Regions from separate parts of the Nocardiopsis rhodophaea genome, predicted to be linked through region 1. Evidence: predicted binding sites of a transcription regulator. Region 1 holds the regulator's gene; each other region holds the start of a gene.

Region 1 (9,788 bases):
GCGGGATCAGCTGCAGCCGCTGGTGGCGCCGCAGCCTTCGCAGGCGTAGCAGCTGCCGGACGGGCGCATCTTGGTGCCGCAGGTGACGCACAGGGGGGCGTCGGCCATGAAGCCCTGCTTGGCCTCCAGAATCTCCGTGCTGGTGTGGGCCTCCTCGACGGAGCGGGTGGTGGCCGACGACGGGCGCTCCGCGGAGTTCTCGGGGCGCTCGGCGACCTGTTCGGCCTCCGCCTTCGCCGGGGCCGCCGACTGGGCGTAGGACTCGACCTGGGCGGCGACCTGGGACGGGTCCTCGCCCGCGGCCTGGGCGCGGCGCTCCTCCGCGGAGAGGACGCCGAGGGCGGAGCGCTCCTCGTAGGAGAGGTAGTCCAGGGCCAGGCGGCGGAAGATGTAGTCGACCACCGACTGGGCCATGCGGATGTCCGGGTCGTCGGTCATGCCCGCCGGCTCGAAGCGCATGTTGGTGAACTTCTCGACGTAGGTCTCCAGCGGGACCCCGTACTGCAGCGCGATGGAGATCGCGATGGAGAAGGCGTCCATGACACCGGCCAGGGTCGAGCCCTGCTTGCCGAGCTTCATGAAGACCTCGCCGAGGCCGTCGTCGGGGTAGGACCCGGCGGTGATGTAGCCCTCGGCGCCGCCGACGGTGAAGGAGACGGTCTGGCTCGGCCGCTTCTTCGGGAGTCGGCGGCGGACCGGCCGGTTGACCTCGATGACCTCGGGCTCCGGGCGCTTCGCGGCTGTGTCCGCGTCCGCCGTCTTCTCACTTCCCTCGGTCTTGGATGTGGACAGCGGCTGGCCGACCTTGCAGTTGTCGCGGTAGACGGCGAGCGCCTTGAGGCCGAGCCGCCACCCCTCGTAGTAGATGTGCTCGAAGTCCTCGACGGTGGCCTCCTCGGGCACGTTGACCGTCTTGGAGATCGCACCGGAGAGGAACGGCTGCACCGCCGCCATCATCTCCACGTGGCCCATGGGCTTGATGTAGCGCTTGCCCATCGCGCAGTCGAAGACCTCGTAGTGCTCGGGGCGCAGCCCCGGGGCGTCGACCACGTGGCCGTTCTCCGAGATGAACTCGACGATGGCCTCGATCTGCTCCTGCTGGTAGCCGAGGTTCTTCAGCGCCCGCGGGATCGCCTGGTTGACGATCTGCATGGACCCGCCGCCGACCAGCTTCTTGAACTTGACCAGCGAGAAGTCCGGCTCGATGCCGGTGGTGTCGCAGTCCATCATGAAACCGATGGTGCCGGTGGGCGCGAGCAGGCTGGCCTGAGCGTTGCGCCAGCCGTTCTTCTCGCCGATCCGCAGGCAGTTCTGCCACTCCTTGGTGGCGGCCGCGTGGATGTCGGCGTCCATCGCGCCGATGGTGCGCAGGTCGTCGTTGGCGGCGGCGTGCTTGCGCATGACGCGCTTGTGGGCGTCGATGTTCTTGGCGTAGCCGTCGTAGGGGCCGACCACGCCGGCGACCTCGGCGCTGCGCCGGTAGGCGGTCCCGGTCATCAGCGAGGTGATGGCAGCGGCGACGGCGCGGCCGCCGTCGGAGTCATAGGCGTGGCCGGTGGCCATGAGCAGCGCGCCGAGGTTGGCGTAGCCGATGCCGAGCTGGCGGAACGCCCGCGTGGTCTCGCCGATCTTCTCGGTCGGGAAGTCGGCGAAGGTGATGGAGATGTCCATCGCCGTGATGACCAGCTCGGTGAGCTTGACGAACCTCTCGACGTCGAAGGTGTCTTCGGGGGTGAGGAACTTCAGCAGGTTGATCGAGGCCAGGTTGCACGAGGAGTTGTCCAGGTGGACGTACTCCGAGCACGGGTTGCTGGCGGAGATCCGCCCGCTCTCGGGCGTGGTGTGCCAGTCGTTGATCGTGTCGTCGTACTGCAGTCCCGGGTCGGCGCACTCCCAAGCGGCCTTCGCCATCTTGTGGAAGAGCTCCTTGGCGTCGACCGTGGCGATCACCTCGCCCGACGTCCGCGAGGTCAGGCCGAACTCCGCGCCGGACTCGACGGCGCGCATGAACGCGTCGGAGACGCGCACCGAGTTGTTGGCGTTCTGGTACTGCACGCTGACGATGTCGCTGCCGCCCAGGTCGACATCGAACCCGGCGTCGCGCAGCGCGCGGATCTTGTGCTCCTCGCGGGCCTTGGTGGCCACGAACTCCTCGATGTCGGGGTGGTCGACGTCGAGGACGACCATCTTGGCCGCGCGTCGCGTCGCGCCGCCGGACTTGATGGTCCCCGCGGAGGCGTCGGCACCGCGCATGAACGACACCGGGCCGGAGGCGGTGCCGCCGGAGGACAGCAGCTCCTGGCTGGAGCGGATGCGCGAGAGGTTCACGCCCGCGCCGGAGCCGCCCTTGAAGATGATCCCCTCTTCCTTGTACCAGTCGAGGATCGACTCCATGGTGTCGTCCACGGAGAGGATGAAGCAGGCCGAGACCTGCTGCTTGGAGGTGGTGCCGACGTTGAACCAGACCGGGGAGTTGAAGCTGAAGAGCTGGTGCACCAGGGCGTACTTCAGCTCGTGGTCGAAGATTTCGGCGTCGGCGTCGGAGGCGAAGTAGCCGTTCGCCTGACCGGTGGCGGTGTACATCCCGGCGACGCGGTCGACGAGCTGCTTGAGGCTCCACTCGCGCTCCGGCGTGCCCACGGCCCCGCGGAAGTACTTGCTGGCGACGATCTGGGTGGCGTTGATCGACCACGACGCGGGGAACTCCACGCCCCGCTGCTCGAAGTTGACCGAACCGTCCCGCCAGTTCGTCATGACCACATCGCGACGCTCCCACTCGACCTCGTCGTAGGGGTGCACGCCGGGCGTGGTGAAGATGCGCTCGATCTTCAGACCGCTGCGCTTCCCCTTCCCCTTGCGCCCCGTCGCGCCGGTGGTCTCCGTCATGTCAGCTCCCCCAGTTCTCGCCACATATCCGTTCCGATCCCCCGCCAGTGCTCCCAGGTCACATCCGTTGGCGTGACGCGGGGCTGACGGTTTTCATCACGTCGTCACGGCCCTGCCCGTGCGCGTCACCCACGCGCGGTCGGACCCCGCGGATCAGTTCGCCGTTGTCCGGCTACTCACGATTCGCTCTGCCCGCTCATCTCGCTCGCCCTAGCCCGGTCCGCCCGCAGCATCGCGATCTCGTTCTCGAAGTCCATCAGTGACTCGAAGCCCCGGTAGACCGACGCGAAGTGCAGGTAGGCCACTTCGTCGAGTTCGCGCAGCGGCCCGAGAATGGCCAGCCCGATCTCGTGCGAAGGCACCTCCGCGACGCCACGGCACCTGATCTCCTCTTCGACCTGTTGGCCGAGCTTCGCGAGCGCGTCCTCGGTGACGGGCCGACCCTGGCAGGCGCGGCGCACGCCCGCGATAATCTTGGTCCGGGAGAACGGCTCGGTCACGCCGGAGCGCTTGGCCACCATCAGCAGCACCGTCTCCTGCGTGGTGAAACGCCGTTCACACTCGGGGCACGCGCGTCTGCGGCGTATGGCCGCGCCGTCGTCGGTCGACCGGCTGTCGATGACCCTGCTGTCAGGGTGGCGGCAGAACGGACAGTGCATGCCGGTGTGCCTCCCCCCAGAATCCGCATCGGTCGAAAGCCCCGCGTACAGGTGTCGCGGACGTGCTCGCACGCGTGCCGAGCAGCCCTGCGCGCGTGCTCGTCTCCAAACCTCTCCGAACCGGATGATCCAGAAAGACCGGATACCTACTAAAGCACAAGTTCTGGGCTGCTTGTTCCCGATGAGCACTAGATGTTGTGGTCAACCTACGGCGGTCCCCCGTCGCACGCAAGTCCCCGAACGGTGCGCCGCGCCCTCCGACCGGGGCCGCAACGGCGGGGTGCGGGCATGCCGAAAGGGCGCACCCGCCCGCCGCGAAGGCGAACGCGGGCACGCCACGGACACGGGAGTGTCAGTAATCAGGCAGCACGAGCTCCTGCCCGGGGGTGAGGTCGGGGTTGGGCAGGTCGTTCAGCTTGGCGATGTCGTGCACCGCTGGGCGGGGATCGTCGCCGGGCCGAACCCGCTGGGCGATCCCCCACAGCGTATCGCCATCGCGCACGACCACCGTCGGGGGCGCACCGCCGGAGACGGACGCCTCAGAGGAGGCCCCGGAGGCGGAAGCCCCGACAGCGGCGGACGTCACGAAGAGCATCGACAGGCCGGCGACCGCTGCCGCGGACACGGCGGAGACGAGCACCACACGGCCGCGCCGCGTGAGTCGCATCCCGGGCGCGGGGGTGGGCGCCGGGTGGAGCACAGGGGCCGCGGGGGCCGACGCGCCGGGCCGCCGAGCGGGGGCGGCCGGGGACACATCGGAGGCGGGGGCGGTGGAAGCGGGAGAGCCCGCCGGGCGGCAAGTAGGAGCCGGGGACCACTCGGGGATCTCCACCGCCCAATCGAAAAGGGCGGGTTCAGGGGGGCGGGTCGGGGGTGCTGGGGGTGGGTGGGGCGGGAACACGATCATCCCCTTCGAACGCCAGTTCGCTAGAACAGCCGTTCGACTAATACCGCATCCGGGCGATTTTTTCATCACCATCTCGAACGTTTGTTTGATATGGCACTACACAGGCAGTAACGTTAGACGTGCTCGATCGACGCGTCCGCCGAGGTATCCGCGCCTCCGCGCCCATCAATCGGCGCGTGGTCGGACACCGCTGGTGACGCGGCCGGTCGATCCACACCGTCACCGACAGCCCACGCAGAACACCGACCGCCGAGGAGGCCGGCCGTGCCGGAGGAAAACCACGGAACGCACGAACCTCAGGCGGACGGGAGAAGCGTCACCGCACTCCGGTCCACCGGTTCCCCCGCGGCACTCGCGGAGGCCGACGACTCCATGGGCCAAACGGATGCCGCGCCGAAGCTCACGGCCCGCCAGCAGAGTGTTCTGAACTGCATCCACCGCTATGTACGGCAGCGGGGGTACCCGCCGTCCATCCGGGAAATCGGTGATGCGGTGGGCCTGTCGAGCCCGTCCAGTGTCGCGCACCAACTGAAGGTGTTGCAACGCAAAGGCTATCTTTATCGGGACCAAAATCGCCCAAGGGCCGTCGAAATTCGCATTCCAGGACAACCCCCGATTCGTTCCTGGGACGAGCTGGAGAATGACCCCCGCGCCGACTACTCCCGCGCGACCGATGTCCCGGTCGTCGGGCGCATCGCCGCGGGTGGGCCGATCCTGGCCGAAGAGTCCATCGAGGACGTCCTCACCCTGCCCAAGCAGCTCGTCGGCGAAGGCCGCCTGTTCATGCTCAACGTCGTCGGCGACTCCATGGTCGACGCCGCCATCACCGACGGCGACCTGGTCGTCGTCCGCCAGCAGCCCGACGCCAACAATGGCGACATCGTCGCCGCGCTACTCGACGACGAGGCCACGGTGAAGGTCTTCAAACGCGAGGGCGACCATGTGCGGCTGCTTCCGCGCAACGACGCCTACGCGCCCATCGACGGCGACAATGCCACCATTCTCGGGAAGGTGGTCGCCGTTATGCGGCGGGTGTGATCCCCCGGATAACGATGTCGCCTCGCTTGGCCAACGGGCCCGTGATCTCGTCCCGAGACCGCGGGCCCGGGGTTTTTCGGCGGCAATTCGGCCACGGGGTTCGACGGCCGCGCAAACCGAATCTGATTCCGCATAACGGGGCCGTCGGCGACAGAATCGCTATCGATAGGGACACGGAACGAAACACCGATCCCGCTCGGTTCGCCCCCGCACACCCTCCGCCGCGCCCCTCCCTCCATCCTTCGCGGGAGTGCTGCCGACGACGGCCGTTGGGTGGATTGTCCACCCGGCGCCACGCGGTGCGCTATATTCCGCACCGGCCCGATAGCCACGGGCCACGTGGCCGGTGCACGCCCGGTCACGGCGCGGATGCTCTCGCGGCCAGGCCGACGATGAAGCGTCAACCACCGGCGGCGGACGCGCCCCGTACGCCGGACTCCCCCGCCCTTCTCGGCGGGAGAGGATGCCAAGGTGAGGACCATGCCTTCTCCGTATCTCTCCGCCCTCCACCGGGCCGCTGCCGGGGGGCTGGCGGCTCTCCTGCTCGCCACCGGCTGCGGCGTCTCGCCCGACCGCCCGGGCGCACCCGACCCGCCCGGAGCCGAGCCCGCGGAACGCGACGTGCGCTTCGACAGCGGGCCCGACACGCTGCACGGCACGTTCGCCCTTCCCCCGGTGACCGACGACGAGCCGGTCCCCGCCGCGCTCATCATCTCCGGGAGCGGGCCCACCGACCGCGACGGCAACAGCGAGCTGCGACCGGGCGCCGATACCAACCTGAACCTCGCCCGCGTCCTGGCGGAGGCCGGCGTGGCCTCACTGCGCTATGACAAACTCGGCAGCGGCGAGACGGGGATGGCCTCCCGCGACGCGGCGGACCCCGTCTCCTACGAGGTCTTCGAAGAGGAAATGGCCGACGCCTACGCCGAGCTCATCGCACAGCCCGAGGTCGACCCCGACCGGGTGGTCGTCGTCGGGCACAGCGAGGGCGCGCTGTTCGCCCTGCGCTCCCCCGATGTGGTCGATGAGCACCCGCCGGTGGGCCTCATCCTCGCCGCCCCGATCGGCGACCGGTACCTCGACACGCTCGACCGCCAGTTCACCGAGCAGGTACGCGCGGCGGAGACCTCCCGGCAGATCAGCGCCGCAGGTGCCACTGACCTGCTCTCCGAGCTCCGCACGGGAATCGCCCGCATCCGCGCGGGCAGGCCCCTCCCCGATGAGGTCGCGGCGCCGCTGTCCCCCGTTCTCACCCCCGCCAACGCCCCGTTCCTGCGGACCATCGACTCCATTGACCCCGCGGAGCTGGCCCGCGACCTGCCGCCGGAGACCCGCACGCTGGTGCTGTGGGGAACGGCCGACGCCCAGATCGCCGAGGACGACGTGGACCGCCTCATGGGCGGCCTGGACAACGCACGCCGGGTGGACCTCCCCGACGCCGACCACGTCCTCCGCCTCTACGACGACTCCCCCGGCGTCTCGGTCCTCGACGCCGACCGCGAGTTCTCGCCCGACGTCGCCCCGGCCGTACATGGGTTCCTCGACGACCTGCTGTGAACGGCCCGGGGGTACACCCCCGGGCCCGTCCGCCTACTCCTCGTCCTTGCTGTCCTTGATCCCCTGGACGACGTCGCGAGCGAGCTCCTCGGCTCCGGCCACGGCCTCGGCCTCGTCGATCGACTCCCCGACGTTGAAGTCCGTCGCGGCCGTGTAGCAGGTCTCCGCGTACACGTTGGAGACCCGCACGCCCACGCAGCCCCATTCGTAGCCGCCCGCGCGGTCGCTCCAGGAGTAGGCCCCGTCGCCGAGGTCCGCGAGCTTGCTCGCGCCGTATTCCGCGGCCGCCTCCTTGAGGGCCGCGGTGGCCTGCTCCTCCGCGTCGAGTTCGACGTCGCCCGCGTTGCTGACGAGGACCAGACGCGCCGCCGCGGGGACATGGCCGCCGTCCTCAGCGGTCGCCCACCGGCATTCGTTGCCCTCGCGGCCGGTGCCCTCCAGGTTCTTGATCTCCTGGTCGACCTCGGTCGTCCGGTCGGGCACGAGCCTGTTGAGCGCCTCTCCCCGGGCGACCGCGCACGTCGGCGCGTGCTCGTAGTCGCCCCCGGCACCGCTGAGGACGACCACCGTCCACACCCCGCCGGCGAGCAGGGCGAGGACCACGACGGCCAGCCCCGCGATCATGGTGACGGCACAGCCCCGATTCTGCTTCGGGGCCGACTCCACCGGAGGAACGTCGGCATCCCCCGACATGGGGTCACCGGGCTGTCCCCCAGGGCCGCCCTGAGCGGGGTCGCCCTGTTGGCCCGGGTTGCTCGAGTGACCGGGGTGGCCCGGGTATCCCGCCTCCGGGGCGCCGGGCTGCCCCGCGGCCTGCGGCCCCGGTGCTCCGAACTGCTGCGGGGACGCCGGTGGCATCCCCCCGGGCGGGGCCGACTGCCTCTGCGGTCCCGAGGGAGGGGGCCCAGGATGATGGCCCGGCCCGGCCGCTCCTGGCGGTGCCGAGGAGCCGAAGGGGTGCCGCGGGACCGACGGAGGGGGCGCGCTCCCCGCCCCTTCGGGGGGTGCGGGCGGCAGCGGCGGCTGTCCCTCCCCGGGATCGGGCCGCGCCTCCGGGTCATGCGACGGTGACCCGCCATTCGGTCCGGTCGGTCCTCTGTCGGGGCCACCGGAAGGTGGCTGGGTCATGGACGCCTCCGTGTCATCGCGCCGACGCGCCTCGTCGATTTCCAGGGGCCTACGGTACTAGGCATTCCGTCCACCACCGGATCGAGTCCGACACCTCGGACATGCCCGGTTCGGTCGCCGAGGCGGACGCGACCGGCACTGGGCCGGGGGGTGCATGGCCTGGACCACCGACCGGCGCAACGCGCCAGGCGGAATGAACTAGAGGGAATCGGCGACCTGCTCGGCGACGGCGACCGCGCCGTCCCGCGCCGCCCCGAAGGACAGCGGTTTTCCACCGGAGTCCGCCGCGCCCCCGTAAAAGACCCGGACCACCAGGTTGCCGCTGCGGTAGACCAGCTCGGCCGTTCCCTCGTCCTCGCCCGGCCACACCAGCGCGTCCTCACCGAGCGAGGGCAGCGGGGCAGCACCCTCCAGGTCGGTGATGGGCGTGGACCGGTCCAGCTCCCGCGCGGCGGCGGATGCGCCCGTGACCTCCCCGGCCTTGTCGGTGAAGCGCGCCTCGAAGTCGACCTGGAGGACGCGCGGCGCGGCACCGTCCGCGCCCACCGATGTCCACGCGCACCAGGCTCCGTCAGCGTCGCTCAGCGGCCCGTGTTCGTTGGTCTCCAACCGCCCCGAGGGCAGCACACGCTCCACGGTCTCGGCGGCGACCACCGCGCACTCGGGCGCGGTGGAGAAGGCGTCATCGGGTCCGGCACCGAGCGCCGGACCGTCCTCGCCCCACCACAGCCCCACGGTGACCGCGGTCGCGGAGACCACGACCACGGCGGCGGCCACGAGAAGCGCCTGCTTCAACCGCGTCCCGGGCGGCGGCCCGGCGCGGCCCGCGGCGAGCCACGCACCGCCGCTCCGCGGCTGCGCCTGATCGGCCTGCGGCTCCACCGGGCGTCAACCCACCACAATGTTGACGAGCTTGGGCGCCCGCACCACGACCTTGCGGATCTGCTTGCCCTCGATGAACGCCTGGGCCTTCTCCGAGGCCAGCGCCCGGCGCTCCAGCTCCTCCTCGGAGATGTCCGGGGGCACCTGCAGCTTGTCGCGGACCTTGCTGGCCACCTGCACGACGCAGGTCACCGCCTCCTGCACCAGCAGGTCGGGGTCGGCCGGGCGCCAGTTGCCGATGGCGACCGAGCCGCTGTGTCCCAGTCGTTCCCAGCCCTCCTCCGCGACGTAGGGGGCGAACAGTGACAGGGTGGCCGCGATGACCTCGGCGGCCTCGCGGACCGCGGGGTTGGCGGCGCCGGGGCCGGAGTCGATGGCCTTGCGGGCCGCCGTCACCAGTTCCATGACCCGGGCAATGGCGACGTTGAAGCGCTGGGCCTCGATCGCCGCCGTGACCTTGTCGATGGACTGGTGGGTGGCCTTGCGCAGCTCTCGGTCGCCGGTGGACGGGTCGGTGCCCGGCGCGGATGCGGCACCGGCCTGCACCATCACGCGGAACGCGCGGTTGAGGAACTTCAGGGACGCGGCCGGGGACACGTCGGCCCAGTCGACGTCGTCCTCGGGCGGTCCGGCGAACAGCATGGTCAGCCGGACGGCGTCGACACCGTAGGCGTCGATCTCGGCACCCAGGTCGACGCCGTTGCCCAGAGACTTGGACATCGCCTTGCCCT
Region 2 (9,788 bases), on a different contig from region 1:
CCTTGTCGCGCCGCTGGTAGGCGTCGAGCAGGAGGCTGAGCACCGCTCCCTTGACGGCCCGCATGCGCTGCCGGGCGGCCATCGAGCCGCTGGCGTCCACACAGAACAGCACGAGGTTGCCTTCGCGCCCCTCGCGGACGGCCTCCCGCAGGTCCGAGCTTTGCAGCCGGAGCCCGGGACCGGTGCGGCCCCGGGCCCGCTGGTGGGGGGCCGCCGCGCGCAGCGTCTCGGTCAGGTGCAGCGTCCCGACGCGTTCCCGCGGAGGGCGGGCCCCCGATGTCCTGCCATACGGTGTTTCGGCGCGGGAGCGGCGGCCGGGGGTCCCCTGTCCGATCCCGGAGACGCTCAGCAGCCGGGGCCGGTAGGGCTCCCCCGCCTCACTCGTGGTGTCGCCCGTCTGCTGCCCCGGCCCCGCACCGGAGGTCTCCTGCTGTTCTTCCTGCTGGTGGCCGGTGTCAGACGACGGCGGGGGCGACGTCGTGGCGTCGTCGGGGGCCGCGGACTCCGGGCTCTCCTGCGGGCTGCTGTCCGACCCGGCGCTGTCGTCGGGACCCCCCGGCTCCTCCGGGGCGTCCTCAGGGCCTTTTGGGTCGTCATCACCCGCCTGGTCCAGCGCCTCCTGCAGCCGGTCCTCGTCGAGGTCGGGGGCGTCGAAGGGGTCGCGGCGGCGCCGGTGCGGCAGGGCGAGCCGGGCGGCGTCGCGCACGTCGTCGGAGGTCACCTCGGTGTGGTCCCGCCAGGCGGCGAGCGCCATGGCCGCGCGGGCCGTGACGATGTCCGCGCGCAGGCCGTCCACCTCGAAGGCCGCGCACACGGCCGTCACCTGACGCAGGGCGGCGTCGGTGAGGACGACCCCGGGCAGCCGTTTGCGGGCCGCGCGGATGTGGTCGGCGAGTTCGGCGTCCTCCCGCGCGTAGCCGGCGGCGAAGGCCTCGGGGGCGGTCTCGAAGGCGAGGCGGCGGCGGACCACCTCGGCGCGTTCGGTCGGCTCCCGCGTGGCCGCGACCTCGACCGTGAGGCCGAACCGGTCCAGCAGCTGCGGGCGCAGCTCGCCCTCCTCCGGGTTCATCGTGCCGACCAGCAGGAACCGGGCGGCGTGCGCGACCGAGACGCCTTCGCGCTCGACGTGCGACCTGCCCATTGCCGCCGCGTCCAGCAGAAGGTCCACGAGGTGGTCGTGGAGCAGGTTGACCTCGTCGACGTAGAGCACGCCGCGGTGGGCCGCGGCGAGCAGTCCCGGCTCGAAGGCCTTGACGCCCTCCGTGAGCGCCCGTTCGATGTCGAGCGAGCCCACCAGGCGGTCCTCGCTCGCGCCGACCGGCAGCTCCACGAGGCGGGCGGAGCGCTCGGCGGGGACGGCGTCCTCCGGGTGCGGTCCGTCGGGGCAGCGGGGGTCGGGGTCAGCGGGATCGCAGGCGAAGCGGCAGCCGTCGACGACGTCGAGGTCGGGCAGGAGCGTCGCGAGGGCGCGCACGACGGTCGATTTCGCGGTGCCCTTCTCGCCTCGGACCAGGACACCGCCGACCGCCGGGGACACGGCGTTGATCAGCAGCGCCAGTTTCAGGTCGTCCATGCCGACGACCGCGCTGAAGGGGTAGCGAGCGGAAGCGCTCACGCGGGTCAGTCCTTCCTCGGGAGTCCACGCCCATAGGGGTCGGTCCTGGTGCCGAGCAGTGTCCTGGCTCCCAGATCGCCGCGTCCCCGCCGCCTTCCCACCGGTCGTGTCCGGCAGTGGCGTTGGTCGCGGGTCCGCTCCCTGGTCACAGTGGCGGGACCGCCCCGGATTCACACCGGGTTCCTGCGTGCGGCGGCAAACCCGCGCGGGGGCGCACCGCCGACGTCGGCACCGCCCACCAGAATGGCACACGCGGGTTGAGTGCCGTCCCGGAGCCGGGCTTCCGGGCGCCCCTATCCAGAAACTGAAACCGGTTCTACCATGCGCCCCAGACGCCGAATTCCTCCAGCGACCGACGGAGCACGCGTGACCACAGACCTGAAACTGGGAATCGCGGTGGGGTACTGGGGCGCCGCCTCCGATGACGCCACCGCGACGGTGCGGGCCGCCGAAGCCCTCGGATATGACTCGGTGTGGACCGCCGAAGCCTACGGATCCGACGCGTTCACCCCGCTGACCTGGTACGGCGCCCGGACCGAACGGATCGGGCTGGGGACCGGGATCGTGCAGCTCTCCGCGCGCACCCCGGTCGCCACCGCCATGCACGCGCTGACCCTTGACCACCTCTCCGGCGGACGCCTGCGGCTCGGGATCGGGGTGTCCGGCCCGCAGGTGGTCGAGGGCTGGTACGGGCAGCCGTTCCCCCGCCCGCTGGAGCGGACCCGGGAATACCTGGACATCATGCGCCAGGTCTGGCACCGCGAGGCGCCGGTCACCTCCGACGGGCCGCACTACCCGCTGCCCTACCCCGGCGGCACCAGGCTGGGCAAGCCCCTCAAACCCATCACCCACCCCCTGCGCCCGGACATCCCCGTCTACCTGGGCGCCGAGGGACCGAAGAACGTCGCCCTGGCCGCCGAGATCGCCGATGGCTGGACGCCCCTCTTCTACCACCCGGAGATCAGCCCCCGCGTGTACGCCGACGCGCTCGCCGACGCGCCGGACGGCTTCGACATCGCCTGCACGGTCACCGTGCTCCCGCATGAGGACACCGCCGAAGCGCTGCGCACCGCCAAGATGCCCCTCGCCTTCTACATCGGCGGCATGGGCGCCCAGGAGGAGAACTTCCATCTCAACGTGTTCGTGCGGATGGGGTTCGCCGAAGCCGCGTACAAGGTGCAGGAGCTGTTCTTGGCCGGGCGCCGCGAGGAGGCCATCGACGCCGTCCCCGACGAGCTGGCCGACGGCCTCTCCCTGGTCGGCCCGCTGCCGCGCATCGCCGAGCGCCTCCAGGCGTGGCGCGACAGCCCCGTCACCACCCTCCTCGTCGCCGGGGTGCGCGACGAACCCGGCCTGCGTGCCCTGCGCGACATGGTGCTCGGTTGACTGCTCCCCCGCCTGAAGGCGGGGGATTCCCGCCTTCATAGCCTAGGTGGGGATCCATGGCTCAGGCAGCCAGGTCAGGCAGCGCCTGACCTGGTCTCACACCCTCAACACCATCCGGGTTCCAACCTGCCCGGATCAGCATGACCCGCGCGGAGTTCTTGTCCCTCGGGGACACCACACCGCACGCGCTACACGCGTAGGTTCGCTCGGAAAGCAGAAGTGCGTGCTTGGCTCTCGCTCCGCACCATGCGCAATCCATCGTGGTGTGCGCGGGATGAAGTGGTGTGCGCGGGATGCACCAGGCGCACATCGCGCCCGTGCTTGCGGCCCATCTCCACCAGGGCCTTCTTGGTCGCGCTGATCGCGGCGTCCGCCGCTTTGCGCGCCATGGTCGACGTGGCCAGGAACCTGGGCCGGAAATCCTCTACCGCCACCCGGTCGTGGTCGCGCACTACGGCCTTGGCCCACGTGCGGCCGGTGTCGGTGCGCTGCCGCGCGACCTTCTTTTGCAGTCTGGCCGATTGCCGTTGGGCTTTTCGGTATCCCCTGGTCTGGGATTTCCCCCGGGGTTGGCGGCGCCGCGCCATCATCCGCTGATACCGGGCAAGCTTCGCCGCCGCGCCCCAGCCGGTCGCGCCATCGGGGCGGCGGCGCTCGTCCTCAGCGCCGGGCTGGCCGTGCTCTACCTGCCCGGTATGCCGGCGGCGCTGGTCTGGCCGTACGAGTGGGCGATCGTCGGGGCGTGGTGGCTGGCGGGCGCGGTCTTCCTGTGGCGGCTCCCCCGCGTCAGTCCCGGCGCCGATGCCGAGGAGCGGCTCATCGCCGCTGTGGCGCGCGACCGGCGCCACCAGGGTTCCGCGGGTTCGGACACCGGCGGCTGAGCGGGCTCTTGGCGTCGGCGCGGGTCAATCCCAGACCCGCGCCAGCAGCCACTGGCCGCTGTCGGAGTCGTGCCGGAGCTCATAGACGCCCGGACCGCGACCGGATCCCGCCTCCACGCGCCAGAACGTGCGCCGGGGCAGCCGATCGCGCGCCCCGGCCGCCCAGTCGGTACGCAGGGTGACCCAGTGGTCGATGATCCGCCGCACCGTGTAGATCCGCCGTTCCCAGGTGAAGCGCTGCGGCCGCCCCTCCCGCTCGACCACCGTGATGGGCACACCGTAGACACGTGCCACCGGGCCACTCCCCTCATCGCGTGCGCGCCCGCACCGGCGGCGCGCGAATGCCGTCGGCCCGCGGGGAAGAGCAGGCACTCATTCGAACTGGTGTTCTAATCCTATCGAGGTCGGCTACTGACCGGAACCGCGGAGGGCGCGATGCGTGTCTAAAATCTGCGACACCCCCGTCACAGCGGAGGTCGCCCCGGCGACCGCACTCGCGCGACGCCCGCATCGCGTCGGTACGCTATGAGTCGCGAACCCCCGTGAGCCATAAAGGAAAACCACAACTGTGACGTCGAACGAGCACGAGCGCGCCAAACCCCTCCGCACCGGCGACCCCCACGAGCTCGGGGACTACCGCATCGTGGGACGACTCGGCCGCGGCGGCATGGGCACCGTCTACCTCGCCAAAGACGCCTCTGAGCGACTCGTCGCGGTCAAGCTCATCCACCCCGACCTCACCGACGACGAGGACTTCCGCCGCCGCTTCGCCCGCGAGGTGCAGTCGGCACGCCGGGTCGCGCGCTTCTCGACCGCCGGCGTCATCGACGCGGAGCTGGAGAGCGACCCGCTCTACATCGTCTCGGAGTACGTTCCCGGACCTAACCTCTCCGAGGCGGTCACCACCGAGGGCCCCATGCATGGCGGGACCCTGGAGAGCCTGGCCATGGGGGTGGCGGCCGCGCTGACCGCGATCCACGGCGCCGGGGTGATCCACCGCGACCTCAAACCCGCCAACGTCCTGCTGTCGACGGTGGGGCCGAAGGTGATCGACTTCGGCATCGCCCGCGCCATGGACGACGACGGCTCGGTGACCCGGTCCAGCCAGCTCATGGGGACCCCCGCCTACCTCGCTCCCGAACTCGTCACGGGCGGGGAGATCACCGCGGCCTCCGACATCTTCTCCTGGGGCTGCCTGATCGCCTTCGCCGGAACCGGCAGAGCCCCCTTCGACGCGCAGAGCGTCCCGGCGGTGCTCCACCTCATCAGCTCGGCACCCCCGAACCTGGAGGGGCTGGACCCGAGCCTGGAGGAGGTGGTCCGCCAGGCGCTGGAGAAGGATCCGGCGCACCGGCCCACCGCCCAGCAGCTGCTCAACCACCTGGTCGGGCAGGAGAACCCCACCGAGTCCGTTGTCGACCGGACCGTGGTGCGCTCGTGGACGCCGCCGTCCACCCCGCGCCCGGACGGCGCGGCGGCGGGTGCCGCGGGGATCGCCGGAGCCACCGCTGGTGCGGCCGCCGCCAACGGCCAACTCGACGCCGAAACCACCGCCCACGCGCCCGCCCCGGCCGAGGCGCCGCCCGAGGGGGCGTCGGGCCCGACAGCGGCGATGCACCCGACCAACGACCAAGCCGTCCGCGCCATGCCGACCGAGGCCGGGCAGCAGCCCCCGGCCCATCCCTCCGGGCCCTACGCCTCGGCCCACGGACAGGTCGCGTCCGGTCCGCAGCAGCCGCCCTACGGCCCGCCACCCTCCGAGGCGCCCGTCCCCGGCCCGCCGCCCGGACCGGGATTCGGCGCACAGCAGCCCTATGGTCCGCCGTCGGGTCCGCAGGCGCCGTCCTACGGCACGCCGCCGCAGCCGGGCGCTCAGCCGGTGGGCGCCCAACCTCCCGGGTACCCCTCCCCCGGCATGCAGTCGCCGCCCTACGGGCAGCAGTCGTACGCCCCGATGGGGCCGGGCGGTCCCGGCGGCCCGAGCGGGCCGGGGCAGCCGCCGACCGGCGCGAACCCCTCGGCCTCGCCCGCTCCCGCGCCCGGCGGGAGCCGGAAGAAGAAAATGATGACGATCGGCGGGGGCGTCGGCGCCGCGGTCCTGCTAATGACCAGCGGCATCGTCGGCTCCTACCTGCTCAGCGGCCCGGAGTTCCCGACCGGGACGAACATCTACACCGACGAGTTCGGCAGCAGCGACTCCGGCTGGAAGACCGACGACAGCGACGTCCCCTTCGACGCGGGCGAGCACCGCCGCGGCTACACCGACGACGGCCAGTACGCGCTGCGCGCCACCACGGACGACACGCTCACCCGGGCGATCTCGGGTTTTCCCGGGGACTACCCCGAGCAGCTCGCTATCAGCGTCGACACCAGCGTGCAGAACGGCCCCGCCTACGGCGAGACCGAGGTGTACTGCTTCTACAACAACGACGATGACACCCGGTACTCGGTCACCGTCCGCTTCGACGGCAGCGAGGCGCGGATCCGGCGCATCGGCGGCGAGGCGGGCATCTCCACCCTCGAACAGGTCACCGAAGGCGTCCCCGGGTATGAGGTGGCTGAGGACGGTCAGGACGACGCCGAGAAGCCGGTCAACACCCTGCAGGTGACCTGCGAGCGGCAGGAGGAGGAGACCGGCGGCACGACCGAGAAGAGTATCGCCGTCCGCCTGTGGGTCAACGGCTCGCACGTGATGGACGCCGTCGACACACAGCCGATCCAGAACGGCGTCACCGGCCTGGGCGTGGCCCGCGAGGGCGGGGGCAGCGGCGGCGACGCCATCGTGTACTTCGACAACTTCCGCATGAACAAACTGGAGCCGGAGGCGGAGGCCACGGAGTAGGCGGAGCCGGGCGCGGTCGCGCGCCCGGGGTTACCCGTCCGCTTCGACGGCACCCGCGGCCGAGGCCCGAACACCACTGAGGAGCGTGTTGAGTATGCGTGCCATCGTCATCGAGCAGCCGGGTGGGCCCGAGGTCCTGCAGCCGCGTGAGGTCGCGGACCCCCGCCCCGGTCCCGGCCAGGTGGTGGTCGACGTCGAGGCCGCCGGGGTCAACTTCATCGACATCTACCAGCGCACCGGCGTCTACCCGGTGCCCACGCCCTACACCCCGGGCCTGGAGGGGGCCGGAACGGTGTCCGCGGTCGGGGCGGGCGTGACCGACTTGGCCGAGGGGCAGCGTGTCGCGTGGGTGTCGGCGCCCGGCGGCTATGCCGAGCGCGCGGCCGTCCCCGTGGAGCGGGTCGTGCCGGTCCCGGACGGCGTCGCCACCGAGCAGGCCGCCGCGGTGATGCTCCAGGGCCTGACCGCGCACTATCTGACCCACGCGACCTACCCCGTGCGTTCGGGCGACACCGTGCTGGTGCACGCCGCGGCCGGGGGCACCGGGCTGCTGCTGGTGCAGCTGGCCAAGGCGCGCGGCGCCCGCGTCATCGGAACGGTGTCCACCGAGGCCAAGGAGCGACAGGCCCGCGCGGCCGGGGCCGACGAGATCATCCGCTACACCGAGGTCGACGACGTGGCCGCCGCCGTGCGCGAGCTGACCGCCGGAGCGGGCGTGGCGGCCGTCTTCGACGGCGTGGGCGCCGACACCTTCGACGCCAGCCTCGCCTCCCTGCGGCGCCGCGGTGTGCTGGCGCTGTTCGGGCAGTCCAGCGGGGTGGTGCCGCCGGTCGACCCGCAGCGCCTGAACAGCGCCGGGTCGGTCTTCCTGGCCCGGCCGAACCTCGCCGACCACATCGTGGACCGCGCCGAACTGCTGGAGCGGGCCGACGACATCCTCGGGCTTGTGGCGGCCGGGAAGCTGCGGGTGGAGATCAGCGGCCGCTACCCGCTGCCCGATGCCGCACGGGCCCACGACGACCTGGCAGCCCGCCGCACCACCGGCAAGCTGCTGCTGGTCTGAGGGCTCACTCTCCTTCTTCGGAGCGCTGCCCGGGCAGTTTCTGTCCCGGCGTGCCGGCGGCGGCCGCCGCCTCCTTGCGCGCGTTGGCGACCGCCTGGGCGGCGCTCTCCGCCGCCTCGACCGCGGCCTGGGCCGCCGCCGGGCGGGGGCGCGGCTCGCCCTCGGTGATCCGCCGGGCCTCGCCTTCCTCCACCCCGGCGGTTTCGGACGGGGCCTCATGTTCACCGGCGGGACGCGCACCCTCTGCGGTGTCTCCGGCGAAGGCCTTGGTGACGTTCTGCACCGCCTGCGTCAGCTCGCCGGGGATGACCCAGAAGGTGTTGCCCTCGCCCTGGGCCAGGTGCGGCAGCGTCTCCAGGTACTTGTAGGCGAGCAGCTTGGAGTCGGCGTCGTTGGCGTGCACGGCCTGGAAGACGCGCTCCACCGCCTGGGCCTCGCCGTCGGCGCGCAGGATCCGGGCCTGCTGGTCGCCCTGGGCCTCCAGAATGGCCTGCTGGCGGGCGCCCTCCGCGGTCAGGATGCGGGACTGCCGCTCGCCCTCGGCGTGCAGGATCACGGCGCGCTTGTCGCGCTCGGCCCGCATCTGCTTCTCCATCGCCTCCTTGATCGTCGGCGGCGGGTCGATGGCCTTGATCTCGACGCGGTTGGCGCGGATCCCCCACTTCCCGGTGGCGTCGTCAAGCACACCGCGCAGCCGCGAGTTGATGGTCTCGCGGGAGGTCAGGGTCTGTTCCAGGTCCATGCCGCCGATCACGTTGCGCAGCGTGGTGACCGTGAGCTGGTCGATGGCCTGGAGGTAGTTCGCCACCTCATAGGCGGCGGCGCGGGGGTCGGTGATCTGGTAGTAGAGCACGGTGTCGATGTTGACGACCAGGTTGTCCTCGGTGATCACGGGCTGCGGCCGCGACGAGAACACCTGCTCGCGCAGGTCGTACTTGGTGTTGACGCGGTCGACGCCCGGGATGATGAAGTTCAGGCCGGGTTGGAGCGTCCGCAGGTAGCGGCCGAATCTCTCGATGTTGTAGGCGCGTGCCTGCGGCACGATCCGCACCGTGGAGACGACCAGGAGGACGGCGATGACCGCGAGAACGATGAACAGAATGTCGAGCCCCATTTGTGATCTCCTGCCTGCCGAATGATTCGGATGTCGGAGGACGAGGCGGTGGTGACGCCCGCGTCGGCGGGTGTCAGGGCAGTGCTTCGCGCGGATAGACGACGGCCGTCGCGCCCTCGATCTCCATGACGTCGACGTGGATCCCCGGGGGGATGATCTGGTCCTCGTCGAGGGCGCGGGCCGACCACTCCTCACCGACGAGCTTGATGCGGCCGCTCTCCCCGGTGACCTCTTCGACGACCACCGCGGACCGTCCGACGAGGGCGTCCGTTCCGGAGCGGAGCACGGGTGGCTGTTGGAGGTGGCGCTGCGCGATCGGGCGCACGACGATGAGTCCGGCGGCGGAGGTGACCACGAACGCCACCACCTGCACCACGACACCCATCCCCAGCGCACCGGCGATCCCGGCGACGAGGGCGGCGATGGCGAGCAGTCCCAGGGACAGGGTCAGCGTGAAGACCTCCGCGACGCCCAGAGCGACGGCGGCGATCAACCACAGGATCCACAGCGGCATATCTTCCTGCCTCCCGTCCACAGTGGCGGGTATCACTTCGAAAATACCCCTCCGACCGCAATCAAGCACCAGATCCCCCCACAGGTTGCCCCCGGGAGGGGTATTGGGCGCCGGACGCCGCGGATGGCGGGAGCACCGCGCGGACGCGGGGACCGGCCGTACCGACCGGTCCCCGGCGTGTTCTAGGGCGGGTCAGGACCTGCCCTCGGTGAATTGCAGGGCCATCTGGTAGGTGGGGCGGTTCTGCCAGGCGATCGGCCACATGCCGATGCCTCCCAGCGGCGCGTGGATGTTGGTGTCGGCGCACACCTGGTCCCCGGCCGAGCAGTACGCGTCTCCGGGGTAGACGTCCGCGGCGGGCGCCGCGGCGGCC
Region 3 (9,788 bases), 150 kb from region 1:
CGACTACTGCCGTGAGTGCGCGGCCGCATGCCGTCGGTGCGCGGAGCAGTGCCAGCAGATGGCTGGAGCGGGCATCTAAAGGTTCCCGGCGTTCACGCGTTTCGGGAGGGCACGGCCGTCGACCGTCCCCTCCCGCTGGTGGTTGCGCTTACCGACTGGGGTGCGGTGCTCCTCGTCCTCCGGACGTGACCTTGCCCCCACCGCACGGGTTTAGCCTGCTGGCGGAAGCTGGCACAGCTCCCACAATCCGTCCGGCACCAGGCGCTCGGCCATCGAAACACAGGTCGCGATCCCCGCGATTTCGCGTCATTCGGCTGTCGCCGAAAGTCGTTGCCGTGCCATTCGCCGCGACGCATCCTCGGAACTGAGAGGGAAAGGGGAAACCAATGAAAAAGCTCAGTTCCATTGCGGCCGCGACCTGTGGCGTATTCGGAGTCATCGTTCTGGCGTCCCCGTCCGCGAACGCGGATGTGGCGTCGAATTCCGACGAGCCCTACTGCGCGATTCTCGTGGGCAAGGCCAGCGGTGACGGGCCCTCGCCGGTGATCGCCTCGGCCTGCTCCCCCACCTCCGAGAAAGACGCCCGTAACAGGATGATGCGGGCGGCGGAGCGCACGCAAGCCCGGACCCAGGGCAGCGAGAGCTCGACGAAGCTGTCCAGCGATCTGCTGATGACCTGGTTCGAGGACGCGAACTACGGGACGCCCAAGGCGGACATCTACGGCGACGCCGGCCCATGCGACAGCGCGGGCTATGAGCTTCACCCATCGACCACCTGGCCGTGGTCATGGGGGAACTCGATCAGCTCGGCCGCGGGAACCGAGACCTGCGATACGGCGGATTTCGTCTCACAGAGCAATACCTATGCGAGGACGTTCAATCTTCCGGTTCCGTTCATCGGGAACACGCTGAACGACAACGTCGGCACCATTCGCGTCTGGAACGACTGACCGACAGAAGCGTTTGACACCATTCACTCGCCCTCCGTGGCCCTGGCCACGTCTGTGACCGAGCTGCGGTCCAATCGGTGAAGGGTCGTGTGTGCCTCGGCCATGATCTGGTCGATGAGTTCGGCGCACGAGGGCAGGTCGTCCGGGTCGCTAATGGCACCGACGACCTGCCCGGCGGCCATGACGCCCAGGTCGGTGCGGCCGTCGACCATGGCGGACCTGAGCAGCATCGGAGTGTTGGCCGCCATGAGCACCTGCGACCATGACAGGCCCGTGCCGCGCCGCATCGCCATGGCCTCGTGCAGAAGGTGCGGCCAGGACAGACCGGAGATCCGGCGGAAGCGGACGGCGTTGCGGGTCGCGCTCAGGAGGCGGCGGGGGCGAGCCGAGGTCTCCAGTCCGTCGATGAGATCGGTGCGCAGGACGCGGTGCGGCAGGCCGTCGACCTGGCGGGTCACCACGGTGTCACGTGTGCCGAGGTAGAACCGCTTCACTTCGCCGGGGACCGGGCTGTCCGAGGTCAGCAGGAAGCGCGTGCCCATCGCGATTCCGGCGGCGCCGTAGGCGAGGGCGGCGACGAGGCCGCGCCCGTCGAAGAAGCCGCCCGCGGCGATGACGGGGATGTCGACCGCGTCGACGACCTGTGGAAGCAGCACGGTGGTGGACACCGCCCCGGTGTGACCACCACCTTCGCTCCCCTGCACCAGCACGGCATCGGCGCCCCACGCCTCGACCTTCTCGGCGTGGCGCCGGGCGCCGACCGACGGCATGACCACGACACCGGCGTCCTTCAAGCGGCGGATCAGCTTCGGGTCGGGAGCGAGCGCGAAGGAGGCGACCTTCACGCCCTCCTGGACCAGCAGGCCGACGCGGTCGCTCGCGTCCGCGGCATCGGCCCGAAGGTTGACACCGAAGGGGGCGTCCGTCCGCTCGCGCACTTCGCCGATGGCCTCGGCGAGCCGCTCCAGGGGCATCGTCGCCGACGCCAGAATGCCCAGCCCACCGGCGTTCGCGGTGGCGGCGACCAGGTGCGGCCCGGAGACCCAGCCCATACCCGTCTGCACGATCGGGTAGCGGCAGCCGACCAGTGCGGTCAGCGGTGTCGGCAGCGGTGCGGGGCTGCTCGCTGGCAACGGGGAGCCCTTTCGGGGGCCGGTGTGTTCGGGTTCGGGGCTCATGAGGGAACCTCGCGGGCGCGCAGGCCTTCGGGGTCGAGCACGTCCCGTAGCAGGTGGAGTTCGTGCGCGGTCGGGCGGCGGGTGGTCCGTACACCGTTGCCTGGGATATGCAGGTCGAACCCGGTGTTGTCACACACCTCCTCGACCGTGACGCCCGGGTGCAGTGACACCAGCTGGAGCGTGCGTCCCGGGCCGTTGACGTCCAGCACCCCCAGATCGGTGACGACGCGGCGCAGGTCATGGGCGTCGGTCGCGGCGACACCGCTCACCATGTCGACCTTGTCCACGAAGACGCGTCGGGTGTGGCGCGGGATCCAGTAGCTGGTGGTGCTGCACATCGTGTTGCCCGGTGCCCCGCGGGCGCCGAGGAGCTGGGCGGTCGGCTTCGACCAGTCACCGATGCAGGAGATGTTGCTGCGGCCGTGCCGGTCGAGCTGCGCGGCGCCCATCATCACGTGTCGGCGCCCATGCAGGACCAACCACAGGTGGTCGCGGAAGGGGAGCCATCCCTCGGCGGAGGCGTCGGCTGAGTCGGTGGAAGGGGCGGCGCGGGTTCTGGGGCGGCCCAGCGGCAGCGGTTCGCGGGTGAGGAGCGCGCCGCCGTCGGTGGTGAGGAGGCCCGGCTCGAAGGTGAGGCGGGCCAGGCGCGCGCCGAGGATCGCGCAGGTCCCCATGGCGGCGGCGAGTACCTCACCGTCGCCGCGCCAGGCCTCGGCGCAGGCGATCACGCACGTCTCGGCGCGCGTCGGCGCGGCCACGGTCGGGCTCGTGGGGTTCATCGGGCTCATGGGCGGGCGACCTCCTGCTGGTAGGTGCCCTCGTCCACGTCCAGGTAGCGGATTCGGAAGCGCCGCCAGTCGTCGGGGGCAGGGGCGGCAGCCGCGTAGCGCCGCTGGAAGGCCTCGTCGCGGCCGTAATCGGGTTCGCAGGAGGTGAAGTGTGCTCCGTTCGGGGTCTCCGCGACGCCCGCCACCAGCATTCGGCTGATCAGCAGCGACTGCACCGGCCCGTCGAACGTCTCGACGATGCGTTCGCAGGACAGGTAGCACCGGCGGGCGGCCTTGGCGAAGAGGTCGTCGAGGAAGGGGTCCGGGCCGAGGTACTGCCCGTTGCCGCGCGCGTCGGCGCGGTTCATGTGCACCAGCGCGACGTCCAGGTGCAGCGGGGGCATGGCGATCAGTTCCTCACCTGCTGCCTCCCCTGGCCCTGCCCGTTCCTCGGCTCTCTCGTCGCTGTTCGACTCTGGGCCTGGGCGGGTGGGGTAGGGAGAGCGGACGGTCCGAAGGTGGGGATTGACCCGCGGGAGATCCGAGGCCATCCCGGCGGGTGTCGGGAGGAACGGGAGCCGGTGGGCCGCCGCGAGCAGCCCGAACATGAACATGCCCTCGTCGTACTCGGTGAAGTCGATGTCGCCGCGCTGCCGTGCCGTGCGGAACCAGGGATCGAGCGGCAGCGAGTCGAGCGTGACGAAGGGGGCGATCACGCGTCGCACCTTGCCGTAGGCGCACAGCAGGCCGACGTCCGGACCGCCGCAGGAGACGATGGTGAGGTCGCGCAGCGGGGTACGGCAGATCGCCCGGACCAGAGCCATCGGCTTGCGGCGCGATCCCCAGCCGCCGATACCGATCGTCATCCCGTCGGACAGCGAGGCGGCGATGTGCTCGGGGGAGGTGACCTTGCCGCTCACCGCGTTCCGTCCGTGTCGGTGGTCGTGTGGGCGAGGTACGGAAGTGGGGACAGGGGCGGGCCCTTATCCGCCGCCTCCTCGCAGTCCGCTGACTCCCTCGTCTCCCTCGTCTCTCTCGTCTCCCTCTCGGCGACGAAGCCGTCGCGGTGGGCACCGCCTGCCCCGGTGAGGGTGAGTTCGTAGGTGAATCCCTGCTCGAAGCGGTAGCTGCGCTTGACGTCCACCGGGTCGATGCCGTTCAGCACCTCTTTGGCGCGCCGGATGACCTGCGGGTCCTTCTGCGCGATCTCGCCCGCCACGGCCAGGGCCTCCGCACGCAGCTCGGCGGGCGGCACCACCGACAGCACCGAGCCGTACGCGTGCAGCTCCGTGGCGCGCACGTTCCGGCACGTGTACACCATGGCGCGCATCAGGTGCTGGGGCACGAGCCGCCCGAGGTGGGTGGCGGCGCCCAGCGCGCCCCGGTCGACTTCCGGAAGGCCGAAGTAGGCGTCCTCGGAGGCGACGACGATGTCGGCGTTTCCGGCCAAGCCGACGCCGCCGCCGAGGCAGAAGCCGTGCACGGCAGCAATGACCGGGACCTCGCAGTCGTAGATCGCGGCGAAGGCCGCGTAGCAGGCGCGGTTGGCGCCGAGGAGCGCGTCGAAGTCGTTCGTGCGCTGCATCTCCTTGATGTTGACACCGGCGTTGAAGCCGCGCCCCTTCGCGCGAACGAGGGCGGCACGCACGGCGGGGTCGTGTCCGGAGTGGCGCACGGCGTCGGCCAGGTCGTACCAGTCGCGCACGGCGAGCGCGTTGACCGGGGGAGTGTGGACCACGATCTCGGCGATGTCCGAGGAGTGGATGGTGGTGGAGACCGCCATGGCTTACCTTTCCACCAAACGTTTGTTAGAACTATGACCGTAGCAGTCGCCCGCGAATCCCTCCAGAGGGCAGCGAGGGCGGAAACGACGACGACCGACGAACGCGGGAGCGCCGTGAGCGAGAGCAGCCACCGAGCTTTTCGCGGGCGGTGTCGGTTCCCGCCTCGCCCTTCCGTTGATCTCGGCGAAATCGACCGAATTTTGGCGGAGATTAGGTCGATATCGCCGAGATCAACGGAGGGATCGTGACTGCGGTGGTGAAACGTCAGTGGGAGAGGAAGTGGGCCGGGGTGCGCACAGCAGACCTCAGCGGGATGACGGTCGTGGTCACCGGGGGCGTGCGGGGCGTCGGTCTCGGTATCACCGCCGCGTTTCGCGCCGCTGGCGCCCGTGTCATCGCCTGCGCCCGGCGCGAACCCGAGGACCTGCCCGACGGGGTCGGTTTCACGCGGGTCGATGTCCGCGACGCCGACGCCGTGGAGGCCTTCATCGGCGGGATCACCGACCTCGACGTGCTCGTCAACAACGCGGGCGGTACCCCGTACCTGCCTATGAGCGAGGGAGACGCGCGCCGACACGCCAAGGTGATCGAACTTAACCTCATCGCCCCGCTCATCATCTCGCGCGCCGCCAACCGCGTGTTGCAGCGTCGGCCCGAGGGCGGCTCGATCATCATGATCGGCAGTGTGAGCGGGCACCGTCCCTCGCCCGGCACCGCCGCCTACGGTGCGGCCAAGGCGGGACTGGACAACCTCACGGCCTCCCTCGCCATCGAGTGGGCGCCCAGGGTGCGGGTGAACGCGGTGACCGTCGGGATGGTGCGAACCGAGAAGTCCGCGCTGCACTACGGCGACGCGGCGGGCGTTGCGGCTGTCGCCCGCACCGTGCCGCTCGGCCGGCTCGCCGAGCCCGCGGACGTCGGCGACGCGTGCGTCTTCCTGGCCTCCCCGGCCGCCGCCTACATCAGCGGCGCCTCCCTGCCGCTGCACGGAGGAGGCGAACGTCCCGCGTTCCTGGACGCCGCGGCACAAGCATCGACCGCACCACCCACCAACCCCCAGCAGACATCGACAGGTGCCGCTGCCGACGCGGACACCCCCGACCGGGAGGACAACGCATGATCTGCGAAAACAGAGTCGCCGTCGTCACCGGAGCCGGCCGTGGGCTCGGCCGCGCCCACGCCCTGGAGTTCGCACGGCACGGGGCCAAGGTCGTGGTCAACGACCTAGGCGTGGAGCGTGACGGCACGGGCCGCTCCCAGGAACCGGCCGTCCAGGTGGCGGCGGAGATTTGCGATCTCGGCGGGCAAGCCGTCGCCGCTGCCGGCGACATCTCCACGACCGACGGCGCCGCCGACCTTATCCGCACCGCGATCGACGCGTTTGGCCGACTCGACATCCTGGTCAACAACGCCGGCTTCCTCCGTGACCGGATGCTGGTCAACCTCACCGAGCAGGAATGGGACTCCGTCGTGCGCGTCCACCTGACCGGGCACTTTCTGCCGCTCAAGCACGCCGCGACCCACTGGCGCTCCGAGGTGAAGGCCGGGCGCGACGTCGACGCGCGCGTGATCAACACGTCGTCGGGCGCCGGGCTCCTGGGCAGCGTCGGCCAGGGCAACTACGCGGCGGCCAAAGCGGGGATCGTTGCCCTGACCCTGGTAGCCGCCGCCGAACTCGCGCGCTACGGCGTCCGGGTCAACGCCATCGCGCCCGCCGCGCGCACCCGGATGACCGAGGACCTCTTCGCCACCACCATGGCCGAGCCAGAGAGCGGGACCTTCGACCGGATGGACCCGGCCAACGTCTCGCCGCTGGTGGTCTGGCTCGGATCAGCGGGCTCAGCGAAGGTCACGGGCCGCGTCTTCGAGGTCGACGGCGGCCGCATCTGCGTGATGGAGGGCTACCGGCACGGCCCCGCCATAGACAAGGGCGCTCGCTGGCACGCCGATGAAATCGGTGCCACGATCCATGCCCTCCTCGCCAACGCGACACCCCCGGAACCGGTTTACGGCAGCACCGCTCGGCCCAATTAAGCAGTCATGTCGGCTTCGAGCTCGTCTCATTGGCGGTCTGCGGTAGCCGATCAGAGTGTGCTGATGGCGGTTACGCCCAGGAAGTGGGCCGACTTGCGCTCGTATCGGCGGTGCAGGCGTCGGCGTTCCTGAAGCAACTGAATACGTGGTTTTCGATGAGACTACCAAGGACGATAACCGCGGGTCTCAGCATCAACCGATCTATAGAGGGCGCGCGTCGAGGGTCAAATTGGAGAACATGGCGCCTGATGAGGCAGTGCGTCTAAGAATAGCTGCTGTCAATCCAAACGACATGGTGGTCGCGCGCCATGGTTCGCACCAGCTCGGATTCGAAGTCTGCAGAGTCCCTAAAATCTTTGTGTTAGAGTCTTACCGCGGTCGCCTATTTATGGATTAAATGCTTGGGGGCGGCCGCTACTTTCTTGCTTCGATAGGGCGACAAGGTATGCACAGTGAACCAAAGTGATTCTTCGGGACGATTGAAGTCCTTCCTTCGAGCACCCATAACTGCTGGCGCTCTGACCTCCGTGGCATTTTATACTCTCCAGCTCTTGTTCGGTGTTCCGTCATCGGAGGCGAATGAGCCCATCATTGCTCTTTCCGGGGTTCTGCTGGGGTATGGTGGTGTCGCATCGCCCGGCATTATTGCGGTATTCGTAGCTCGCGGCCTTCGCCTGGGTGGAAGGGCTTCTCGGATTTTTGTATCAGGTAGCGGATTCTGTGCGGGATTCATCCTTGCCTACATGTTTTATTCAAGCTTTTCGTGTGACGAATGGGCGTGCCTGTCGCCTCCTTTGCCCCTCCTGTTTGTCTTTCTCTCCATAGCCTCTGGTCTACTGGTTTCCATTGTTCTTTATTTTTGCTTTTTGTCCATTGTGACAGAAAGGAACCATCCGATATTGTGGAGTCTGCCTTTTGTTGTGGGGGCTTTGGTTATCATTTGATTCGTATCGCCCCAAGCATCGCAGGCGATCGCGTTTCGGCAGCTCCTCGACGTCAGCTTGTGTGGTTTCTCGGTCCCCGTGCTGCGCGACGATAGTAGAACGCCTTGTGGCGGACGGATCGCGGACACCTGTTCGGTGCAATGGTGCTCACGGCGCCCACGTGCTCCGGGATCGGGGCCCGCGTGAATGCGGAGAACGCGAGGGCTCGTCCGCGACCATCCTCGCCGTCAGTACCGAACGCACGATGGCTCGCTGGGCGGATGTTGCCGCCTGCACCGTTGCTGCGAGCGCAAGGTGATCCACATCCTGGGCGTTGCCTCCATTGCCGCACGCTGGTCTGCTACCCCAGACCCCCGATGAGATGAGCTCGAAGCCAGCGCGGACGGTGTGCCGCGCCCGCGCCCGGAGCTGTGGAAGGTCCCCGCACGGTAGGCATCGCGCCCATCGGGGAGTTGGCAAAATTACCAAAAAAAGTGATGAAATCGGGCGTAGTGGTCCTTCCCTCGGTCCTGGATGGGGTGTCCGATACGTGGTGAGGGACAGGGTGGTGTGTTGGATTTACGAGTGAATGTGAGGATAGAAGGCGAGTGCCCCGTTTTGCTCCATCGATGTCTGCGGTCTGGCAGGCTTCGGTTCGGAGGCAAGGAGTCGTGGCTGAGAGGAATCCATCGCCGTGTCGAGGAAGAATGTCATCGCGGACCGCTCCACCTTGGGTCACAAGATGGGCTATGCGCTGCGCAACCCCGGAAAGATACCGGGGTACCTGAAGCGTGCGGGGCGCGACAGGTGGCTGAGGCTGCGTTACCCGGACCATGTCTCCTACTACCGCGCCGTCATGAAGCATGACACCGCCAACAGCCCCGAGGCCGCCGTCGGCTCCGCGACCCATGACCGATGGCTGGCTCTTGGGAAGATGCAGTTCGACTACCTCGTCTCCCACGGGTTGCAGCCGGGCGACCGCATGCTTGACATCGGGTGCGGAAACCTGCGCGCGGGGTGGTGGTTCATCGACTACCTCGACACCGGCAACTACTACGGCATCGATATCTCGCCCGACATTCTCGTCGCTGCCCAGGAGACCCTGGCCCGCCAGCGCCTGCAGGCCAAACTGCCGCACCTGACGCCGGTGCGCGACCTCACCTTTACCTTCCTGCCCGACGCCCATTTCCGAGTGGTCCACGCCCACAGCGTGTTCTCCCATTCGCCGCTGCACGTGATCGACGAGTGCCTGGCCCACGTGGGGCGGATCCTCACCGCTGACGGGTGGTTCGACTTCACCTTCGACCGGACGGAGGGGAAGGAACACCACGTGCTGCGCGAGGACTTCTACTACCGCACCGAGACCCTGATCGCCGTAGCGGAGAAGCACGGGCTCAAAGCGCGGTTCATGGACGATTGGGAGAAGCAGCCGCACGGCCAGTCCAAGATCCGCGTCACCCACGAGGAGGCGCGCGGAGTGGACGGCGTGCGGCGGTGAACGCCGCGACCGCAGAACGGTCGCCCGAAGCGGTCGCGGCACGCGCGGCGGCGGGGCGTCAGGCCGGGAGGCCCAGTTCGCGGGCGATGAGCATCTTCTGCACCTCGCTGGTGCCCTCGCCGATCTCCAGGATCTTGGCGTCCCGGTAGAACCGGCCCACCGGGTACTCGTTCATGAAGCCGTAGCCGCCGAAGACCTGCGTCGCGTCACGCGAGTTGTCCATGGCGGCGTTGGACGCCACCAGCTTGGCGATGGCGGCCTCCTTCTTGAACGGCTCGCCCGCGAGCATGCGCGCCGCCGCATCGTAGTAGGCCAGGCGGGCGGTGTGGGCACGGGTCTCCATGTCGGCGATCTTGAACTGGATGGCCTGGTACTGCCCGATGTGCTGGCCGAACGCCTCTCGCTCGGCCGCGTAGCGCAGGCTCTCGTCCACGCAGCCCTGGGCCAGGCCCACCGACAGAGCGGCGATGGCGATCCGCCCCTCGTCCAGGATGCGCAGGAACTGGGCGTAGCCGCGGCCGCGCTCGCCCACCAGGTTAGCCTCGGGCACCCGGCAGTCGTCGAAGACGAGCTCGTTGGTGTCGGAGGCGTTCCACCCCACCTTGGAGTAGTGCTGGCCCACGGAGAACCCCGGGGTGCCGGAGGGCACGAGGA

What was found. Region 1 encodes LexA, which represses DNA repair genes until DNA is damaged. Its sites were predicted from a motif close to TCGAACANNTGTTCGA; they were not measured.
Region 2: a site for LexA is predicted at 4,259-4,274, ahead of ABD259_RS19450 (DUF6504 family protein). Genes of this name have one in related genera too.
Region 3: a site for LexA is predicted at 4,693-4,708, ahead of ABD259_RS17610 (enoyl-CoA hydratase family protein). Genes of this name have one in related genera too.

The regions. Positions count from the first base shown of each region.
Region 1 is NZ_BAAAPC010000015.1:4,887-14,674, reverse strand. Features, by position in the region: gene ABD259_RS17015 (vitamin B12-dependent ribonucleotide reductase) at 7-2,886, opposite strand; gene nrdR (transcriptional regulator NrdR) at 3,063-3,545, opposite strand; gene ABD259_RS17005 (LysM peptidoglycan-binding domain-containing protein) at 3,898-4,212, opposite strand; gene lexA (transcriptional repressor LexA) at 4,717-5,490, shown strand; gene ABD259_RS16995 (alpha/beta hydrolase family protein) at 5,971-7,047, shown strand; gene ABD259_RS16990 (hypothetical protein) at 7,081-7,713, opposite strand; gene ABD259_RS16985 (hypothetical protein) at 8,374-9,057, opposite strand; gene leuS (leucine--tRNA ligase) at 9,064-9,788, opposite strand, start outside.
Region 2 is NZ_BAAAPC010000018.1:78,179-87,966, forward strand. Features, by position in the region: gene ABD259_RS19425 (putative cobaltochelatase) at 1-1,615, opposite strand, end outside; cobalamin riboswitch at 1,672-1,801, opposite strand; gene ABD259_RS19430 (LLM class F420-dependent oxidoreductase) at 1,982-3,001, shown strand; gene ABD259_RS19435 (zinc ribbon domain-containing protein) at 3,063-3,260, opposite strand; gene ABD259_RS19440 (hypothetical protein) at 3,190-3,453, opposite strand; partial or broken gene ABD259_RS19445 (amino acid permease) at 3,619-3,882, shown strand; gene ABD259_RS19450 (DUF6504 family protein) at 3,907-4,176, opposite strand; gene ABD259_RS19455 (serine/threonine-protein kinase) at 4,451-6,724, shown strand; gene ABD259_RS19460 (quinone oxidoreductase family protein) at 6,819-7,787, shown strand; gene ABD259_RS19465 (SPFH domain-containing protein) at 7,792-8,901, opposite strand; gene ABD259_RS19470 (NfeD family protein) at 8,975-9,415, opposite strand; gene ABD259_RS19475 (penicillin acylase family protein) at 9,608-9,788, opposite strand, start outside.
Region 3 is NZ_BAAAPC010000015.1:153,002-162,789, forward strand. Features, by position in the region: gene ABD259_RS26045 (four-helix bundle copper-binding protein) at 1-79, shown strand, start outside; gene ABD259_RS17590 (hypothetical protein) at 387-950, shown strand; gene ABD259_RS17595 (NAD(P)H-dependent flavin oxidoreductase) at 974-2,128, opposite strand; gene ABD259_RS17600 (CoA-transferase subunit beta) at 2,125-2,916, opposite strand; gene ABD259_RS17605 (CoA transferase subunit A) at 2,913-3,761, opposite strand; gene ABD259_RS17610 (enoyl-CoA hydratase family protein) at 3,812-4,678, opposite strand; gene ABD259_RS17615 (SDR family oxidoreductase) at 4,969-5,799, shown strand; gene ABD259_RS17620 (SDR family oxidoreductase) at 5,796-6,713, shown strand; gene ABD259_RS17625 (hypothetical protein) at 7,166-7,657, shown strand; gene ABD259_RS17630 (class I SAM-dependent methyltransferase) at 8,379-9,134, shown strand; gene ABD259_RS17635 (acyl-CoA dehydrogenase family protein) at 9,193-9,788, opposite strand, start outside.